DNA from 3 places in the Streptomyces sp. NPDC086549 genome. Region 3 is predicted to be linked to each of the others. Evidence: riboswitches for the same ligand, from Rfam matches in the RefSeq annotation. Region 3 holds a riboswitch; each other region holds the start of a gene.

Region 1 (4,241 bases), on a different contig from region 3:
GAGGATCTCCTCGATGCGCAGCAGCTGGTTGTACTTGGCGACGCGGTCCGAGCGGGCCGGGGCGCCGGTCTTGATCTGGCCGCAGTTCACGGCGACGGCGAGGTCGGCGATGGTGACGTCCTCGGTCTCGCCGGAGCGGTGGGACATCATGCACTTGAAGCCGTTGCGCTGGGCCATCTCGACGGCGTCCAGGGTCTCGGTCAGCGAGCCGATCTGGTTCACCTTGACGAGCAGGGCGTTGGCGGAGCCCTCCTCGATGCCACGGGCCAGGCGCTCCGGGTTGGTGACGAACAGGTCGTCGCCGACGATCTGGACCTTGTCGCCCAGCTTGTCGGTGATGACCTTCCAGCCGGCCCAGTCGTCCTCGAACAGCGGGTCCTCGATGGAGACGAGCGGGTAGGCCGCCACGAGCTCCTCGTAGTACTCGGTCATCTCGGCGGCCGAGCGGGACTTGCCCTCGAACTCGTACTTGCCGTCCTTGTAGAACTCGGACGCGGCGACGTCGAGGGCGAGCGCGATCTGCTCGCCGGGGATGTAGCCGGCCTGCTTGATGGCCTCGAGGATGAGGTCGAGGGCGGCGCGGTTGGACTCGAGGTTCGGGGCGAAGCCGCCCTCGTCGCCGAGACCGGTGGACAGGCCCTTGCTCTTCAGGACCTTCTTCAGGGTGTGGTAGACCTCGGCGCCCCAGCGCAGGGCCTCGGAGAAGGACTCCGCGCCGATCGGGGCGATCATGAACTCCTGGATGTCCACGTTGGAGTCGGCGTGCGAGCCGCCGTTCAGGATGTTCATCATCGGCACCGGCAGCAGGTGCGCGTTCGGGCCGCCCAGGTAGCGGAAGAGGGGGAGGTCGCTGGCCTCGGAGGCGGCGTGGGCGACGGCGAGGGAGACGCCGAGGATGGCGTTGGCGCCGAGCGAGCCCTTGTTGTCGGTGGCGTCCAGGTCGAACATCGCCTGGTCGATCAGGCGCTGCTCGGTGGCGTCGTAGCCGACCAGCTCCGGGCCGATCTGCTCGATCACGGCGAGGACGGCCTTCTCGACGCCCTTGCCCAGGTAGCGGTTCGGGTCACCGTCGCGGAGCTCGATGGCCTCGAAGGCACCGGTGGAGGCGCCGGACGGAACGGCGGCACGACCCGTGCTGCCGTCGTCGAGGCCTACCTCGACCTCGACCGTGGGGTTGCCTCGGGAGTCCAGGATTTCCCGGGCTACGACGACGTCGATGGACGGCACGAGCATCTCCTTCTTGGGATGTGACGCTGGAAGTGCGGGGCTGGTGTGCCTTGCGACTAGAGCCTAGCCGTCCCCGGGCCATCGGCCACCGACCGACCGTCCCGCGGACAGGGAGACGGTACACATTGTTTCCGGTCGGAACAAAGGGGCGGACGAAAACGGGTGGAGCACCACTGGTGCAAAGAGAAACCCCGCTCCGGTGCGTACGGGGGAAAACGCACCGGAACGGGGAGACCGTGGGGACGGGGGGCGACCCCCACGTGTCCCCCACTGTGGGGGACACGGTTGTGAGGGGGCTGTGGTTCAGCTGCCCGCCGCGTATTACTTCAGATGCAGCTGCTGACCCGGGTAGATGAGGTCCGCGTCCTGGACGATGTCCTTGTTCAGCTTGAACAGCTTCTGCCAGCCGCCCTTGACCTTGTGCTTCGCGGCGATCGTGCTCAGGGTGTCACCCTTGACGACCTTGTACTCGCCGTCGCCCTTCTTGACCTTCTTGCCGGTCGGGGTGGTGACGGTCTTGCTCGCGGCCGGGCGCTTCGCGGAGCGGGTGGCGGCCTGCTGCTCGGTCGAACGGGTGGCGGTGCTCGCGGAGGAGCCGCTGCTCGTGGAGGGGCTCGAGGAGGCGTTCGAGGAGCTGCCGCCAGTGTAAGCAGCGCCGGACAGGCCCTTGCCGCAGACCGGCCAGGCACCCTTGCCCTGCGCGGCGAGAACCTTCTCGGCGATCTCGATCTGCTGCGCCTTGGTGGCCTTGTCGGCGGTGCCGGCGTACTTCGCGCCGCCGTACGCGGCCCACGTCGAGGCGGAGAACTGCAGTCCGCCGTAGTAGCCGTTTCCGGTGTTGATGGCCCAGTTACCGCCGGACTCGCACTGGGCGACGGCGTCCCACTCGGAGGCGGTGGCCGCGGAGGCGGTACCGGAGGCCATCAGCGGGGCGGCGATGGCGGCGCCGGTGACACCGGCGAGCGCGATGGCGCGGGTGGCCTTGGCCTTGGAGGGACGACGGTGCTTGCCCTTGGCGGAAAACAGCATGAATGGATCCCCTCACCGACGCCTGCGAGGTGAGCTGTCGGGTTCGGGCCGGTTGAGTTGCCCGGCCACACCTCCGCTGGGAGGCGTGGCTCCACCCCTAGCCGCCCCGGCTCAACTGTCCGGCGCGGCACTTACCTTGGGTCCCCCGCTCCTGCCTGCGGCGCTTTACGCGTCGACTGTTCCCGGGCAGCCGCTGGCAGGATTCGGCGTTGCGACAGCCGGGGCTCGTGGTGACGAGCGTCATGACCGTAGACACGCGATCCGGGGAATTTCAAAGACGATCAGGGCTTCTGAGACTCATCCCACACTTTCACCAAATCAGACATTCGGCGCGAAGTGGGACGTCAACTCCCGCTATTTTCCACCCTTTTCGGCGCCGAGTTCCAGGGTCTGACCGGGAGTGATGTCATTCGGGTCGGCCCCGATGGCCGCCTTGTTGGCGGCGTAGAGCGCGCGCCATCCGCCGTCGAGGCCAAGGGAGTCGGCGATGGACGCGAGGGTGTCGCCGTCGCGAACCGTGTAGCCCTGCGAGGCGTGACGGCCCGACGACTCGGCACCCTGTCCGTTTGCTTCGCTTTCGTCCGCACTGACACCACGGTGGCGGCCACCGCCGATCGCGCCGGTGTCGACCAGGCTCCAAGACCCCCCGTCCTGCCACGAGTTGTCCGAGTCGTCGGATTTGACCGTTTCTGTGGGCGAGCTGCCGCTTCCCTGCGAGCCGTTCGAACCGGAAGATTCCGACTTGTCCGACTTGCTGGAATCGGCAGAGCCCTTGGACCCGTGCTTCGCGTCGGCACCCTTGCCCGCACCGGCCTTCGACGAGGAGGAGCCCTTCGACGAGGAGTCCGACCCCGAGGACGAGTGAGACGAGTCGGACGAGCCGGAGGAATCCGACGAATCGGAGGAGCCGGACGAGTCACCGGAGTCGGACGATCCGGATGACCCGACACCCGGGTCGACGTCGACCGACCCGGAGTCCGAGGTGAGCCCGGAGAGCAGTGCGCAGGTGGCCCAGGGGGTGGTGCCCTGGTCGTCCAGGATCTTCTCGGCGACGGCTATCTGCTGCGAGCGACTGGCCTCGTCGGGGCTGGAGGCGTAGTCGAGGCCGCCGTACTTGTCCCAGTCGTCCTGGGACATCTGCAGGCCGCCGTAGTACCCGTTTCCGGTGTCGGCACTCCAGGAGCCGCCGCTCTCGCACTCGGCCACCTTGTCCCATGTGGTGCCGTCGGCCGCGTTGGCGCTCGCCGCGCCGAGCAGCGGGATGGCGATGGCGGAGCCGGCCACTCCGGCCGCGACGAGGAGGGCCGGAGCCTGACGGGGGCGACGGTGACGACCGTTCCCGGAAATCATGCGGAAGCCTTTCGTGCGACAGCGGTGACCCGCGCGGTACATGAAGCCGACGTGCCGCGCTGATCAGTGAACGTATCGGCAGACGATCACTTGTCACAAGTTAATGCCGCGCAGATCACGTGAAGATCACGGTGTTGAGCGTCTGTCATCTTCCTGCCCCGGGCGGGCACCTCGGGTGATATGCGGCCGGTCCGCGGAATATCCCACTCCGGTCGATTACCGGACGGGTGTGAACTCCACGGGCAAGGTGCGCAGTCCACGCATGATGAGCCCGCCGCGCCACCGCAAATCGGCCGGATCCACCGCGAGTCGGAGGTCGGGCAGGCGGGTGAGGAGGGTGGCGAGCGCGGTCTGGCCCTCAAGGCGGGCGAGCGGAGCACCGAGGCAGTAGTGGATGCCGTGGCCGTATCCGAGGTGTTGGTTGTCACGCCGTCCCAGGTCGAGGACGTCCGGGTCGGCGAATCTCTCCGGGTCCCGGTCGGCGGCCGCGAGGACGACGAGGACGGGGTCGCCAGGTGCGATGTCCTGCCCGCCGATGGTGAGCGGCTCGGTGGCGAACCGCCAGGTGGCCAGCTCGACCGGGCCGTCGTAGCGCAGGAGTTCCTCCACGCCGGTCTCCAGGAGGTCCCGTTCGT
Region 2 (4,241 bases), on a different contig from region 3:
CCCGTACGTCCGCCGACGCCCCCTGCGTCGGCTTCTGGCAATGGGTACGGAAGGGATCTTAGATTAGACTCAGTCCAGAAATGAGACGTGCGTCACGCCGTCGGCCGGGAACCGACCGGCCCAACGGCCAGGCAACGCTCGATCCGGCGCACGGACACCACCCGGTCCGGCGCACGGGCACCACCCGGCCTTCCGCTCGGGAACTACCCGGGCCTTCGCACGGGCACCACCCGGCCTTCCGCTCGGGCACCACACGGCCCTCGCCCGGGAACTACCCGGCCCGGTGCACCACCGCGTCGCACAGCTCGACCAGCGCGGCCTTCGAGTCGCACTCCGGCAGCGGGGCCAGTGCCGCCCGCGCGTCCTCCGCGTAGCGCACGGTGTCGCGCCGGGCCTGCTCCAGCGCCGGATGCGCCCGCAGGCCGGCCAGCGCCTCGGCGTGGCGGGCGTCGTCGGTCAGGTCGGAGTCGAGGAGCTCGCAGAGCGCGATGTCCTCGGCCAGCCCCAGCCGCGCCGCCCGCTCCCGCAGCCGCAGCACCGGAAGCGTCGGGATGCCCTCCCGCAGATCGGTGCCCGGCGTCTTCCCGGACTCGTGCGAGTCGGACGCGATGTCGAGCACGTCGTCCGCCAGCTGGAAGGCGACGCCGAGCCGTTCGCCGTACTGGGTCAGCACGTCGACGACCGTCTCGTCGGCCCCCGACATCATCGCCCCGAACCGGCACGACACGGCCACCAGCGACCCCGTCTTGCCGCCCAGCACGTCCAGGTAGTGCTCGACCGGATCCCGGCCGTCCGACGGCCCCGCCGTCTCCAGGATCTGTCCGGTGACCAGCCGCTCGAACGCGAGGGCCTGGACCCGCACCGCCTCGGGGCCGAGGTCGGCGAGGATCTGCGAGGCGCGGGCGAACAGGAAGTCACCCGTGAGGACGGCGACCGAGTTGCCCCAACGGGTGTTCGCGCTGTCCACCCCGCGGCGTACCGCCGCCTCGTCCATCACGTCGTCGTGGTACAGCGTCGCGAGGTGCGTCAGCTCGACGACCACGGCCGAGGGCACGACACCCGGCGCGTACGGGTCACCGAACTGCGCCGCGAGCATCACGAGCAGCGGCCGGAACCGCTTCCCGCCCGCCCTCACGAGGTGCTGCGCGGCCTCCGTGATGAACGGGACCTCGCTCTTGGTGGCTTCGAGCAAGCCTTCCTCGACAGCGGCCATTCCGGCCTGGACATCGGCTTCCAGAGCCTGGTCCCGCACGCTCAGCCCGAACGGCCCGACGACGGTCACGTGGGGTCTCCTGTCTGCTGGTGTCTGCTGGCGATTACACGGTTTGTCGATAGGTCGCTGCCATCACTCAAGTCAGCGTATCCGGTCAGGTTTCGATCACCGATAGCGCCCACGGTTACAGCCCAGGCGGTATCGGATCACGACCGGTATGTTCATGATCAGGAGATATGGTTCGATATTTATAGATTCACCACGATGTGACACTTTTCGTTCCTATATACCCGGTCTCCATGTACCCGGTGCCCACACCTGATCCACGTACCCGATCCATCGGACACGGTCCTCCGTCTGGCCGAACGAGGGCCGCCCCGACCACGGCCCACCACCCGATCCGGCGGTCGACCTCCCGGAACCGACCGGATCCGCCGTGACCTGCATGTCCGTTTCGCCGCGATTGTTATTCCGTGAGTTGGGTCACGTGGCCCCGATGGCGCACCGCACCCCCGACACCCGTTCCACCCTTTGCCCGTAAGTCAGTTGAGGCTTGGCACCCGCAAAGGATCAAGTACCTCATACGTATCAGACCAAGGTCAAATGGTGCGTTCTGTGAATCAGGTACTTGTTCCCGACATGTGCTCTCGCATAGCTTCCGAGCCTGTCAGGCGGACGCCTAATCCTGCCGCCGCCCGACGTAACCCATCGACGAACTCATTCGCGTAGGCAGGAGCGGGGGAACCAGGTAAGTCGCCGGGCCGGACGACACACGTCGCACGGAACGGCTAGGGGTGAAGTCGTGCCGCCTCACGGAGGCACGGCCGGGCACCTCCCCGCCCGAACCCGACAGCTCACCTCGCAGGCGACGGAGAGGAACTTCGCCATGCCTGCTGCCGCTCAGCACATCAGCACCCGCACGTCCCGCCTCATCCGCAAGCTCGCCTTCGCCGGCACCGGTGTCACGGTGCTCGCCGTCCCGCTGGTCTGCGCGACCACCGCCTCGGCCGCCCCGACGGCCACCACGGCCACCACGCCCGCCACGACCTTGGCCGGGTACCCGAACAACCTCGACGGCTGGATCCGCGAGTCCCTCGCGATCATGGCGGAGAAGCACATTCCGGGCACCTACAACGGCATCTACCGCAACATCATGCGTGAGTCCTCGGGCAACCCGCGGGCCATCAACCTGTGGGACTCCAACGCGGTCAAGGGCATCCCGTCCAAGGGCCTGCTCCAGGTCATCGACCCGACGTTCAACGCGTACCACGTGGCCGGAACGTCCTTCGACATCTACGACCCGGTCGCGAACATCACGGCCGCGTGCAACTACGCGGCCGCGCGGTACGGCTCCATGGACAACGTCAACAGCGCCTACTGACAGGCCCTGACTGACGCGGGTCAGGCGAAGAGTCTCTCGAGGACGACGGCGATGCCGTCGTCCTCGTTCGACAAGGTGACCTCGTCGGCGACCGCCCTCAGTTCGGGGTGGGCGTTGGCCATCGCCACTCCGTGGGCGGCCCACCGGAACATCGGGATGTCGTTGGGCATGTCCCCGAAGGCGAGGGCCTGTTCACGGCTCAGACCGAGGTGTTCGGCGGCCAGCGCCAGGCCCGTGGCCTTGGTGATGCCGCACGGCTGGAGCTCGACGGTCCCTGGCCCCGACATGGTGACCGTCGCCAGCGAACCCACGACTCCGCGCGCCGCGTCCGCCAACTCGTCGTCGGACAAGGACTGATGGCGGAGCAGGACCTTGCTGATGGGTTCGCACCAGAGGTCGTCGCGCCGCCGGACCCGTACGGCGGGCAGGGTCGGATGGGGCATCAGGTACCCGGGCTCGATGAGCGTGAGCCCATCCACTCCGTCCTGGTCGACGGCCGCGAACACCTGTCCCACCTCGGCCTCGATCTTGCCGAGCGCGGTCTCGGCGAGCTCCCGGTCCAAAGTGACCGACCACAGCAGACGGTCCGCGCCGGCGTCGTACAACTGCGCGCCCTGCCCGCACACCGCGAGCCCCTTGCCGCCGAGGTCCTCCAGCAGCGGCCGCACTCTCGGCGCCGGGCGCCCCGTCACCACGAGGTGCTGCGCGCCGGCCTCCACCGCCCGCGCGAGCGCCGCGCGGGACCGGTCGGAGAGGGTGTCGTCACCGCGCAGCAGCGTCCCGTCCAGGTCGGTGGCGATGAGTGTATAAGCGGGGGGAGCGGCCATGATCAGAGAATACGGACACCACGCCGCTCCGACTCACCCCCGTCCGGCCGCCTCACTCAGCCCCAAGTGGTGCCCGCGGGCTCCTTCCCTCCCCGTCTTCCCTCCCCATCGTGGTCTTCGCCATGATCAAGCCCCGCGGCTGTCGACAACGCTCGTGATCAATACACCCAGGGCCTGGGCCGGCGGCCCGGACGGATGTCAGCCGTGTGCCGCCACCAGGTGCTTCGCCAGCCGCGGGGAGGCGAACTCCGTGCCGCAGACGAAGCGCATCACCGGGCCGTAGGACGCGGCGGCCGGGAGGCCGGTGAAGTAGAGGCCGGGGACCGAGGAGACGTAGCCGGCGCCGAGCTTCGCGGCGCCGCGGCTCACCGTGAGCTGGGTGCGCAGTCCGTGGCCCAGGAAATCCATGGCCGCGATGTTCACGCGGTAGCCGGTGGCCGCGATGATGTGGTCGGCGGAGAGCCGGGTGGTACCGCCCGCGTGGGTGCGGACCGTGAGGACCGGGCTGCCGTCGGAGGCGTCCGCGCCCACCACCGCGCCGACCTCCTCGACCTGCACCTTGCCCTCGAAGCGGTCGCGCAGCCACCAGGCGCCGAGCGGGCCGAGGACCCGGCGTACCAGGTAGTGGCGGACCTGGGCCGGAAGGTAGCGGTAGGGGTGGGGGTAGTAGCTGAGGGCCCACAGGGACCAGGCCCGGCCGAAGGGAGATACCGGGCACAGCTTCGGCTGGTTCCAGGGCGGGGCGCCGAAGGCGACCTTGCCGTGACCGCGCGAGACCACGCGCACCTGTGCGCCCGCCTCCGCCGCCAGTGCCGCCGTC
Region 3 (4,241 bases):
CTCCCCGTCGCCGCGCGCCACCGCGTCCACGACGGCACCGTGCTCCGCCCAGGACTCCACCGGGTTGGCGGGCGCCTCCACCGCGTACATCCAGGCGATCTTGTGCCGCAACTGGGTCAGCATCGAGGTCAGGGCGTGGCTGCCGGAGGCCTGGGCGAGCGTCTCGTGGAACCAGCCGCCCAGCGAGCGCAGATCCTCGCTGCTGCCGCTCCTGGCCCGCTCCTGGCCCAGCCTGACAAGGCCGCGCAGCACCTTGAGATGGGCCTCGGTGCGCCGCTGCGCGGCCCGGGCGGCGCCGAGCGGCTCCAGGAGCATGCGCATCTCCAGCAGGTCGGCGGCCTCCTGCTCGGTCGGTTCGGCGACGCACGCGCCCGCGTGCCGCCGGGTCACCACGAAGCCCTCGGCTTCCAGCGTGCGCAGGGCCTCACGGACGGGGACGCGTGAGACGCCGTAGCGGCGGGCCAGGAGTTCCTCGGTGAGCCGGCTGCCGCGCTCGTAGACACCCGCGACGATGTCGTCCCGGATCGCCGTGCATACCGAGTGCGCCGGAATACGCATGACCGACCTCCGCCTTAATCCCCGTGAAACGTCGCCGCTTGACGTGTGTTCCGTGACTCTATTGCAATGAGCGGGAATTTCCGACGGCGAGCCGGAATCCATGGATATTTTTTGGACAGCGGCGCGTTCGAAACGACGAAAGCCCCGGCTCGGGGAGCCGGGGCTTCGGAAAGCGGTGCGCCGTGTCCTCAGACGTTCACGCCGTGCTTGCGGAGGTAGGCGACGGGGTCGACGTCCGAGCCGTACTCCGGGGTCGTCCGGGCCTCGAAGTGGAGGTGCGGTCCGGTGACGTTGCCGGTCGCGCCGGAGAGGCCGATCTGCTGGCCGGGGACGACCTTCTGCCCCACGGAGACGCCGATGGACGACAGATGGCCGTACTGGGTGTACATGCCGTCGGCCATCCGGATCACGATCTGGTTCCCGTACGCCCCGCCCCAGCCGGTCGACACGACCGTGCCGGAGCCGACCGCGTGCACCGCGGTGCCGCTCGCGGCGTGGAAGTCGATGCCGGTGTGGGAGCCGGAGGACCACAGGGAACTGCTGGCCTGGTAGCCGGTGGAGACGTACGAGTTCGCGATCGGCGCCACGAACGCGTTGAGGCGCTCGCGCTCGGCCTCGCGGGCGGCGCGCACCTTGGCCTCGCGCTCCTTCTCGGCCAGCGCGGCGGCCTTCTTGCGGGCGGCCTCCTCTGCGGCCTTCTTGCTCGCGGCGTCCTCGGCCGCCTTCTCCTCGGCGGCCTGCGTCTGGGCGGCGGCCTGGGCGTCGATCTGCTCGGCGACCGAGTCGCCGATGGTGATGACGGGGGTGAGGCCGGTGTCCTCGACGGACGGCTCGGCGGCGAGCGCCGGGGCGGCCAGGGTGCCGATGGCGCCGGTGGTGGCGAGGGCAGCGACGCTCGCCGCGCCGACGGTGGTGCGGTGCATGCGGCTGGGACGGCGGTGCTTCCCGGTGGCCCGCGTGAACGCCATGTAGTGGCTGGTCCTTTCCTTCCCTCTCGCCTACCGGGTTAGCTGACGGGTTCGGAACAGGAAGGTCTCCTACGGACCCCCTCGCGGCGCGCGGGCGTCCGATTCACCCCAGGGGACTGCTGTGGGTCCCCGGCTCCCCTGGCTCGCGCCGTACGGGGACTCGGCGATGACTGTCCGGTGCCGCGGGTGCGGCGCACTGCCCGACGAACAGCCTGGACGACGCTATGCGGGCGGTCTTTCAATCCCCAAACCGATCCCGGCTTTTGTAGCGCATCCCACAGGGCAGACAGGCAACCTCCGCCTCAATTCGGACATCTTGGGGGAACACGCGTGGGCCCTGACGACCCGTCGGTCATCAGGGCCCACGCGCGCGTGCCCCTACTCGGCGGAAACGACGGTGACTTCTCCGATGCCGAGGGCCTCGACCGGCTCCTTGATCTGGGCGGCGTCACCCACGAGTACCGTCACCAGACGGTCCACCGGGAAGGCGTTCACCACCGCGGCGGTGGCCTCCACGGTGCCGGTGGCGGCGAGCTGCTGGTACAACGCAGCCTGGTAGTCGTCGGGCAGGTACTGCTCGACCTGGTCGGCCAGCGTGCTCGCCACGGCCGCCGCGGTCTCGTACTTCAGCGGCGCGACCCCCACGAGGTTCTGCACGGCGACGTCGCGCTCGGGGTCGGTGAGGCCCTCCTCGGCGAGCTTGCGCAGCACCGCCCACAGGTCCTCCAGCGCGGGACCGGTGTTCGGGGTGTCCACGGAGCCGCTGATGGCGAGCATCGAGGCACCCGTGCCGTCCGGGGCGGACCTCAGGACCTGCCCGAACGAACGCACACCGTAGGTGTAGCCCTTCTCCTCGCGCAGGACGCGGTCCAGGCGGGAGGTCAGGGTGCCGCCGAGGCAGTACGTGCCGAGCACCTGGGCGGCCCACACGCGGTCGTGCCGGTCCGCGCCGACACGGCCGATGAGCAGCTGCGTCTGGACGGCCCCCGGACGGTCCACGATGACGACCCGGCCGGTGTCGTCGGCGGTCACCGGCGGCACCGGCCGCGGCTGCGCCGTGGAGCCGGTCCAGCCGCCCAGGGTGTCGCCGAGCAGTTCGTCGAGATCGATGCCGGTGAGGTCGCCGACGATCACGGCGGTGGCCGTGGCGGGCCGGACGTGCCGCTCGTAGAAGGCGCGTACGGCCGCCGCGTCGAGCTTCTCGACCGTCTCCTCTGTGCCCTGGCGCGGGCGCGACATGCGCGAGGTCGGCGGGAACAGCTCCTTGGAGAGTTCCTTGGCCGCGCGGCGGGAGGGGTTCGCCAGCTCGTGCGGGATCTCGTCGAGGCGGTTGCGGACCAGCCGCTCGACCTCGCTGTCGGCGAACGCGGGCGTCCTGAGGGCGTCGGCGAGCAGGCCGAGCGCCTTGCCGAGGCGGGAGGCCGGGACCTCCAGGCTCAGGCGGACGCCCGGGTGGTCGGCGTGCGCGTCCAGGGTGGCGCCGCAGCGCTCCAGCTCGGCGGCGAACTCCTCGGCGGAGTGTTTGTCGGTGCCCTCGGAGAAGGCCCGCGCCATGATCGTGGCGACGCCGTCGAAACCGGCCGGCTCGGCGTCCAGCGGTGCGTCCAGGAGCACCTCGACGGCGATGACCTGCTGGCCGGGGCGGTGGCAGCGCAGAACGGTCAGGCCGTTCTCCAGCGTGCCGCGCTCGGGGGCCGGGAAGGCCCACGGCTTCGCCTCGCCCGCGTGGGGCTGGGGGTGGAATTCCATCGCGGCGAGCTCGGTCACTTGGCCGCCTCCTCGTGGTCGTCGCCGGCTTCGACGGTGGCTTCGGACTCCGGGTCCTCGGGAAAGTCCTCGTCCTCGGTGTGCTGCGCGGACTCGGCGGAGAGGGGCTCGTAGACGAGCACCGCGCGGTTGTCCGGGCGAAGGCGGGCCTGGGCGACCTCCCGGACCTCCTCCGGGGTCACCGCCAGGACGCGCTGGACAGCGGTGAGGGCGAGCTGCGGGTCGCCGAACAGGACCGCGTAGCGGCACAGCTCGTCGGCGCGGCCCGCGACCGTGCCGAGCCGGTCCAGCCACTCGCGCTCCAGTTGCGCCTGGGCGCGCTCCATCTCCTCGGACGTGGGGCCCTCCTCCGCGAAGCGGGCGAGCTCCTCGTCGATGGCGGCCTCGATGACCGGCACCTCGACATCACCGGAGGTCTTCACGTCCAGCCAGCCCAGGGAGGGCGCCCCGGCCAGCCGCAGCAGGCCGAACCCGGCCGCGACGGCCGTACGGTCACGCCGTACGAGCCGGTTGTAGAGGCGGGAGGACTCGCCGCCGCCGATGATGGTGAGCGCCACGTCGGCCGCGTCCGCCGCGCGCGTGCCGTCCTGCGGGAGCCGGTAGGCGGCCATCAGAGCCCGCGCCGGAACCTCCTCCACGACGACCTCGCGCAGCTGCCCGCCGATGACGTCCGGCAGCGAGCCGTCGCGGGGCTCGGGCTTGCCGTCGTGGCCGGGGATCGAGCCGAAGTACTTCTCGATCCAGGCGAGGGTCTGCTCCGGGTCGATGTCGCCGACCACCGAGAGCACGGCGTTGTTCGGCGCGTAGTACGTCCGGAAGAACCGGCGCGCGTCCTCCAGAGTGGCCGCGTCCAGATCGGCCATCGAGCCGATCGGCGTGTGGTGGTACGGGTGGCCCTCCGGGTAGGCGAGGGCGGTCAGCCGCTCGAAGGCGGTGCCATAGGGAACG

The links. Region 3 has a riboswitch for cyclic di-AMP ahead of ACIPSA_RS40680 (M23 family metallopeptidase). Riboswitches for the same ligand answer to the same signal wherever they lie in the genome.
Region 1: linked by a shared signal. The riboswitch ahead of ACIPSA_RS17500 (transglycosylase family protein) and the one ahead of ACIPSA_RS40680 (M23 family metallopeptidase) in region 3 are both predicted to bind cyclic di-AMP.
Region 2: linked by a shared signal. The riboswitch ahead of ACIPSA_RS40095 (transglycosylase SLT domain-containing protein) and the one ahead of ACIPSA_RS40680 (M23 family metallopeptidase) in region 3 are both predicted to bind cyclic di-AMP.

Annotation. Positions count from the first base shown of each region.
Region 1 is NZ_JBIVBS010000004.1:572,252-576,492, reverse strand. Features, by position in the region: gene eno (phosphopyruvate hydratase) at 1-1,233, opposite strand, end outside; gene ACIPSA_RS17500 (transglycosylase family protein) at 1,549-2,256, opposite strand; cyclic di-AMP (ydaO/yuaA leader) riboswitch at 2,261-2,429, opposite strand; gene ACIPSA_RS17495 (transglycosylase family protein) at 2,611-3,606, opposite strand; gene ACIPSA_RS17490 (cytochrome P450) at 3,823-4,241, opposite strand, start outside.
Region 2 is NZ_JBIVBS010000017.1:198,921-203,161, reverse strand. Features, by position in the region: gene ACIPSA_RS40100 (polyprenyl synthetase family protein) at 272-1,282, opposite strand; cyclic di-AMP (ydaO/yuaA leader) riboswitch at 1,913-2,096, shown strand; gene ACIPSA_RS40095 (transglycosylase SLT domain-containing protein) at 2,100-2,594, shown strand; gene ACIPSA_RS40090 (HAD family hydrolase) at 2,615-3,421, opposite strand; gene ACIPSA_RS40085 (FAD-dependent oxidoreductase) at 3,620-4,241, opposite strand, start outside.
Region 3 is NZ_JBIVBS010000018.1:121,872-126,112, reverse strand. Features, by position in the region: gene ACIPSA_RS40685 (GntR family transcriptional regulator) at 1-558, opposite strand, end outside; gene ACIPSA_RS40680 (M23 family metallopeptidase) at 747-1,526, opposite strand; cyclic di-AMP (ydaO/yuaA leader) riboswitch at 1,539-1,702, opposite strand; gene ACIPSA_RS40675 (M16 family metallopeptidase) at 1,905-3,293, opposite strand; gene ACIPSA_RS40670 (M16 family metallopeptidase) at 3,290-4,241, opposite strand, start outside.